One region of the Bacillus sp. P4_E1 genome, then DNA from elsewhere that is predicted to be linked to it. Evidence: riboswitches for the same ligand, from Rfam matches in the RefSeq annotation. Region 1 holds a riboswitch; each other region holds the start of a gene.

The links. A riboswitch is a leader RNA that binds a small molecule or an ion and turns the genes downstream of it on or off. The one in region 1 is predicted to bind lysine.
Region 2: it holds a riboswitch for lysine, as region 1 does, so the genes downstream of both, AC1DS7_RS07925 (aspartate kinase) here and AC1DS7_RS04930 (amino acid permease) in region 1, are expected to answer to the same signal.
Region 3: it holds a riboswitch for lysine, as region 1 does, so the genes downstream of both, AC1DS7_RS11605 (amino acid permease) here and AC1DS7_RS04930 (amino acid permease) in region 1, are expected to answer to the same signal.

The regions. Positions count from the first base shown of each region.
Region 1 is NZ_JBFUIV010000003.1:104,938-107,217, reverse strand. It holds gene gapN (NADP-dependent glyceraldehyde-3-phosphate dehydrogenase) at 1-358, shown strand, start outside; lysine riboswitch at 536-717, shown strand; gene AC1DS7_RS04930 (amino acid permease) at 864-2,280, shown strand, end outside.
Region 2 is NZ_JBFUIV010000004.1:313,812-316,091, forward strand. It holds gene AC1DS7_RS07920 (DoxX-like family protein) at 1-870, opposite strand, end outside; lysine riboswitch at 1,063-1,249, shown strand; gene AC1DS7_RS07925 (aspartate kinase) at 1,451-2,280, shown strand, end outside.
Region 3 is NZ_JBFUIV010000007.1:25,974-28,253, reverse strand. It holds gene AC1DS7_RS11615 (sulfite exporter TauE/SafE family protein) at 1-86, shown strand, start outside; gene AC1DS7_RS11610 (GNAT family N-acetyltransferase) at 127-576, opposite strand; lysine riboswitch at 961-1,153, shown strand; gene AC1DS7_RS11605 (amino acid permease) at 1,266-2,280, shown strand, end outside.

The DNA.
Region 1 (2,280 bases):
CCTAATTTATCCAACATTAATCGACAACGTAACAGAAGAAATGAAAGTTGCTTGGGAAGAGCCATTTGGCCCAATCCTTCCAATCATCCGTGTTTCTTCTGACGAACAAGCGATTGAAATTGCTAACAAATCAGAGTTCGGTCTGCAAGCAAGTGTCTTCACAAAAGACATTAACAAAGCATTTGCAATTGCTAACAAAATCGACACTGGTTCTGTTCAAATTAACGGACGCACAGAGCGCGGCCCTGACCACTTCCCATTCATCGGTGTAAAAGGTTCAGGTATGGGCGCACAAGGTATTCGTAAGAGCCTTGAGTCTATGACTCGTCAAAAAGTAACTGTATTAAACTTAGTTTAATCTTATATGTAGCAGCTGATCTAATATTTAGGTCAGCTGCTTTTTAGTTAAAATCCTCCGGGACCTAATAACAAATTCTTCTCTATAATCTGATTATTACTATATCCATTGACGTATAAAAATACATTTGTTACTCTTAAACATGTTAATTTAATACATAAATCCTCATTCGTATCTCGGTGAGGTAGAGGTTGCAGTCATTAAGAGTATCATTTCAGGAGATGTAGTGGCATTGATGAAGAAATGAGAAAGGAATGATTGCCGAAGTAAGTCGTGTCCACCATGCACGCTTGCTGGGTCTGCATTTAATAAGTGCAGAACTGTCACAAACGTTTCGTTTGTGGAGAGCTATCGAGAGGTATGTCGTGGGTTTCTTATAAGATAGAAAGCATGTAGCGGCAAATTACGTGCTTTTTTTGTTTTGTTTGGACCTTCTCTTCCTTATCAGGAAGACATACATATCTCCTCGCTTGACTTGGTTATACTAACTTTGGAGGTATTTTCTATGCAACAAAAAAAATGGGGCTTTTGGGTACTAACAGCTTTCGTTGTCGGTAACATGGTTGGCGCTGGTATTTTCATGGTGCCAAGTACGTTAGCACAAACAGCAAGCCCACTCGGTGTCACTTTAGCTTGGTTAACAACAGGGTTTGGTGTTTTAATGCTAGCTCTTGTTTTCGGTAATTTAGCAATTCGTCGTCCTGATTTAACGACAGGACCACAAAGTCATGCATATGCTTTATTCTCAACACCAAAAAGAAAGAAAATGGCTGGTTTCAGCATGGTATGGGGATATTGGGTTGCAAACTGGGCAAGTAACGTTGCCATTATTACATCTTTCGCGGGATATTTATCGCTCTTCTTCCCAATTATGAAAGATACACGACTACTATTTTCAATTGGCTCTTTCAATATAGAAGTTGGAAAACTAATTACATTTACTATTTGTTCCATCTTACTTTGGGGAACACATTTAATTTTAACAAACGGTGTAAGCGGAGCTGGGAAGCTAAACTTCTTAGCAACAACGACGAAAGTGACTGGATTCCTTCTATTCATCGTCGTTACGTTATTTGCGTTCGAAGCTTCAAAGTTTGGACAATGGTACACACCAATGATCGATAAAGAAGGCGTATCACACGGCCTCCTTTCACAAGTAAATTTAGCGGCTCTTACAACACTTTGGGCATTTATCGGGATTGAATCAGCCGTTCTTTTATCAAACCGAGCTACCTCTCCAAAAACGGTAAAACGCGCAACTGTTGCAGGATTACTTATCACAGTTGCAATTTACTTAGGAATTACAATTTTAACAATGGGTGTACTTCACGTTGATAAATTACAAGCTTCTGAACGTCCATTAGCAGATGCATTAAACGCTGCAATGGGTCATGGTGGCGGGAAACTTATGGCATTACTTGCTCTTACTTCCCTATTCGGTTCAATATTAGGCTGGATTTTATTAAGCTCAGAAGTACCTTATCAAGCAGCAAAAGAAGGTTTCTTCCCTTCCTTCTTCGCAAAAACGAATAAAAAAGGAAGTCCAATTCATTCACTACGATTAACAAACATTATGTCGCAAGTGTTCTTATTCTCAACATTATCAGGAACAATTGCGGAAGCTTATACATTCGTTATTACCGTATCAACACTGGCCTACCTCATTCCATATCTCGTTTCACCAATATTCCAGTTAAAACTAGTCGCAACTGGTGAAACATATAAAAATGAAATGGGTTCAAGAATTATGGATGGTGTAGTTGCAGTTATCGCACTTTGCTATGCACTATGGGTTATTAAAACCGGCGCATCCGATATAAAAACATTTCTTCTCGGAATTGGTTTATTCGGGATTGGCTTTGCCTTCTATCCATTAATGAATCGTGATCAGAAAAAAAATAAAGAAAAGAAAAACGAGCAAG
Region 2 (2,280 bases), on a different contig from region 1:
CAAATTCGTGCTATTTATATAACCGACAATCGATAACCCTATTAGAAGAAAATTTAATGTAATCGGATTAAACGGTTGCGTAAAACTAGCGATATTCGTCGATCCTGCCGCTAATGTTAAAATTATCAACAATATAATATGCAATATAAATAGTTTTCGCTTTTGAAGTGGCAATAGCCACATAACACCCCATATTATTTCTAAAAATCCAACTATTTTAAGTATAAAAATACTACTTTCATTCGATCCGATTAGTGCAGAAAGCATCTTTACTTCTTCTGAATGAGTAAACATCAATTTCGGTACAATCCCTTGATATAACCATACGAAAGCAAATAAAAAGCAAACTAGCCAATACGTCATCGTTCTTCTAATTAGCAACTTAGGATGAAGTCCCTTTTCTAACCATAATTTTAAAGCATCAAAACTCCATGCTGTCGCCCAACCTAATAGTGGACGAAAAACATATAAATCTATCACATTTCCTATACGACCAAATCTCGTATCATAATCATATTGCGTTTCAAAATGAATATGTTCTTCATTCGGTGTATACTTCCAATAACCACGCCCTATTTGTATAAGTGATAATTGATTGTCTGTCCAAAATTTTAAAGAGGAAATGCGTTCTCCAGTTTCTTTTCTTATTTCACCTATCGATTCCCCTTCTCCGGCTATTTCAAGTCCAAATCCGATCTTTGTTTTATATAAAAACTTCTGTGGTTCTCCCTCTTTTTTTTCTAAATACGAAATCTCAGTAAAACGAGCATCCCACTCTGTATGTATATCAGGCTCTTGTGTATATGCCCATAGTTTCTCCATTGTTGTGTTCATTTCTGTGGCTACATAAATAGGCTTTTTCTTCCCCATCCTTCCACCTCCCATGCGCTATATTTTCAATGTACATGCAATGAATCGATTTTGCTACATTTTTCACAAACTAATTTAATAAAAAGATAGAATTTCAAAAAAATACAAAAAACACTTGATTCCCTGAAAAATTTAAATTATTATAAAACAAATGTTACCAACAACTTCATAAATCATACACTCTCGCCTAAAACGTGAGATAGAGGTTGCAACGCTTATAAGTATTCTAAAGGAGACACAGAGATGTCTATGATTTTAGAGGAAAGGAAGTGTTGCCGAAATTGATAAATTTCTCTGCATTTATCAATTGGGGCTGTTTTCGAATAGAAACAGAACTGTCATATGTACAGACGTGTACGTATGAAGAGCTATCTACAAAAAAGAGATATCATTTTTATGATATTCCTTTTTTGGCGGTTTTTTTATTAGCTCCGTTTTCTGTTTCCCTTTTCCTGTAACAGCACCATCCTCACTTATTTGAGATGGTGTTTTTTGTTTTTCTCTCTGGTAACTACAGGAATATTGGGATTTGTATATGTCCTAACCTATTCTTAAAAATGGACGAAAGAAGGAATTCGTAATGGAAACGATTGTACAAAAATTTGGCGGTACTTCTGTCGGAAGCGTCGAACGCATTCAACATGTAGCAAATTTAATTATTGAAGAATATGAACGAGGACATAGTATTGTCTCTGTCGTTTCAGCAATGGGAAAAAGTACGGATAAACTTGTAGCACTTGCTAAAGCTATTACTGAAAATCCAAGTAAACGTGAAATGGATATGCTCCTATCTACAGGAGAACAAGTAACCATTTCATTATTAACAATGGCACTACAAACAAAAGGTTATAACGCAATTTCATTAACAGGATGGCAAGCTGGTATTACGACAGAATCTGTACATAGTAGTGCACGGATTATTGACATTAACACTACCCGTATTCAGTCTCACCTTACTGAAGGCACGATTGTTATAGTAGCTGGTTTCCAAGGAGTAAGTGAAGAAAATGAAATTACCACACTTGGCCGCGGTGGCTCTGATACGACTGCTGTCGCATTAGCTGCTGCACTAAAAGCAAAAAAATGTGATATTTATACGGATGTGACCGGCGTATATACGACTGATCCACGAGTTGTACAAGATGCTTATAAATTAGATGAAATTTCTTATGACGAAATGTTAGAGCTTGCCAACCTCGGTGCTGGCGTATTACACCCACGCGCTGTTGAATTTGCTAAAAATCATAATGTAATTTTAGAAGTTCGCTCAAGTATGGAACAAGAAAACGGAACAATTGTAAGGGGAGAATGTAACATGGAACAACAATCAATCGTTAAAGGTATTGCATTTGAGGATAATATTACACGCGTCACAATTAAAGGATTAGAACAAGGTGCACTTTCAACAGT
Region 3 (2,280 bases), on a different contig from region 1:
TTTTTATTGCTGTTCGTAATCATTCCAATCGTTCTAACGTATCGACAGCCGGCTATCCGAAAGATCAAAAACAAATGCTACCATAATTAATAATAATACCGCCCGATTTACTTCGAGCGGTATTTTTTATTTTTCTATTTTCCAATTGACCATCGTTTCAATACTATTTACTCTTTTCATATGTAATTTCTCTAAGACACGAATAGAGCTATAATTATCAAGGAGTGTCTCCGCTATAATCGTTTCCACTTCCCCTGTTTGAAAAGCCCATTTCATTAATTCACTAACTGCTTCTGTTGCATACCCTTTATTCCAATATTTCTCAATAAATCCGTAACCAATTTCTACCGTATGTTGCTCATTCGGTTTCCCTTTAAATCCTATATCACCTAGAACAACATCATCCTCTTTCCGAATAACATACCACGGTCCCCACGGTAATGAAGCCGCATCTCGTTTCATATTTTCTATATGTCCTACAATATGCGGACCACTATTGTATCCTTGATTATCCGCAATTTGAATCCATTCTTCTGTACACGGTACTATATATAATCTTTCCGTTTCTAATTTCATAATGATATCCCCTTTTCAATTAAACAATACCTCAATTTTATCAGAAATAAAAAGAATATTCATTCTATTTATCGAATTTATACTTATTCTTTGAAACGAATTTAAGGAATAATCCCCTTCTAATAGTTATGTCGAATTATATTTTCTGAATTTTCTTTTAATTTTAAAGGGTTTTTCAATATTTTTTGCGAAACATTTGTATAACAATTTTTTCTTTGCTTATTGCTACATAATAGTAGGTTCGGGTGGAGTTTTGCAAGCGTTTCCTATACAATAACCGATATTTTTTGACTTTTCCTAACAAAATTCCTTGCAATATATTCAGAAAGTCATTACAATTGCCATATATTAAATATCTTAGCAATATATAAATCCTCATCAATCCGATGAGGTAGAGGTTGCGACTTTTAAAAGTAAAATGGACGAGACACAGCGAATGTCACTGACTCCGTTTGAAAGGAAAAGTTGCCGAAGTTTATATTTCTTCTCTGGAAATATGAGCTGGGGCTGTCTCCGAAAGGAACAGAACTGTCACGTTTACAAAATTACCGTGTAAACGTGGTGTGCTATCTTAACGGAAGGGTATGATGGGGTGGTTATTTGTGAAACGTTCCGCCTAATTCCTTTGGCGGTTTTTTGTATTTTTCTCCCCCGCTCCTTCCTAACCTACAAGAAAAGGAGTGTTGAACATGAATAGCGCAACAAATCAATCTACCTCTAAAACGCAAACTACACAAGGACAAGGTGAATTAAAACGCGGATTAAAATCTCGTCACCTTACGATGATTTCTCTCGGTGGTACAATCGGTACCGGATTATTTCTTGCCAGTGGTGGTGTTATCCATTCAGCTGGTCCTGGCGGTGCATTAGTCGCATATGCCGCAATTGGAATTATGGTTTATTTTTTAATGACAAGCTTAGCAGAACTCGCGGCTTACATGCCTGTTACTGGATCTTTTAGTACTTATGCAACAAAATTTGTTGATCCATCACTTGGTTTTGCACTTGGATGGAACTATTGGTATAACTGGGCGATTACGATTGCAGCTGAACTAGCGGCCGTAACATTAATTATGAAATTTTGGTTCCCAGATACCCCTTCTCTTATTTGGAGTGGACTTTGTTTAGCTATTATTTTTCTCTTAAACTATTTATCTGTTAAAGGTTTTGGTGAATCTGAATATTGGTTCGCACTTATTAAAGTAGTTACTATTATTATCTTTTTAATTGTCGGTTTTATGATGATTTTTGGAATTATGGGCGGCGAATCTGTTGGCTTTAAAAACTTCACTGTTGCAGATGCACCATTTAATGGCGGCATCATGGCAATTATCGGTGTATTTATGGCTGCTGGTTTCTCATTCCAAGGAACTGAATTATTAGGAGTAGCTGCTGGTGAAACTGCTGATCCAGAACGCAATATTCCGAAAGCAATTCGTTCTATCTTTTGGCGCATTTTATTATTCTATATTTTAGCAATTCTCGTTATCGGTTTATTAATTCCTTATACGACTGAAAGCCTTGCAGCAAGTGATGTTACAGTAAGTCCATTTACACTTGTATTTGAAAAAGCGGGCGTTGCCTTCGCTGCTTCTGTTATGAACGCTGTTATTTTAACTGCAGTACTTTCTGCTGGTAACTCTGGAATGTATGCATCAACTCGTATGCTTTGGGATTTAGCTCGCCAAGGAAAAGCACCAAAGT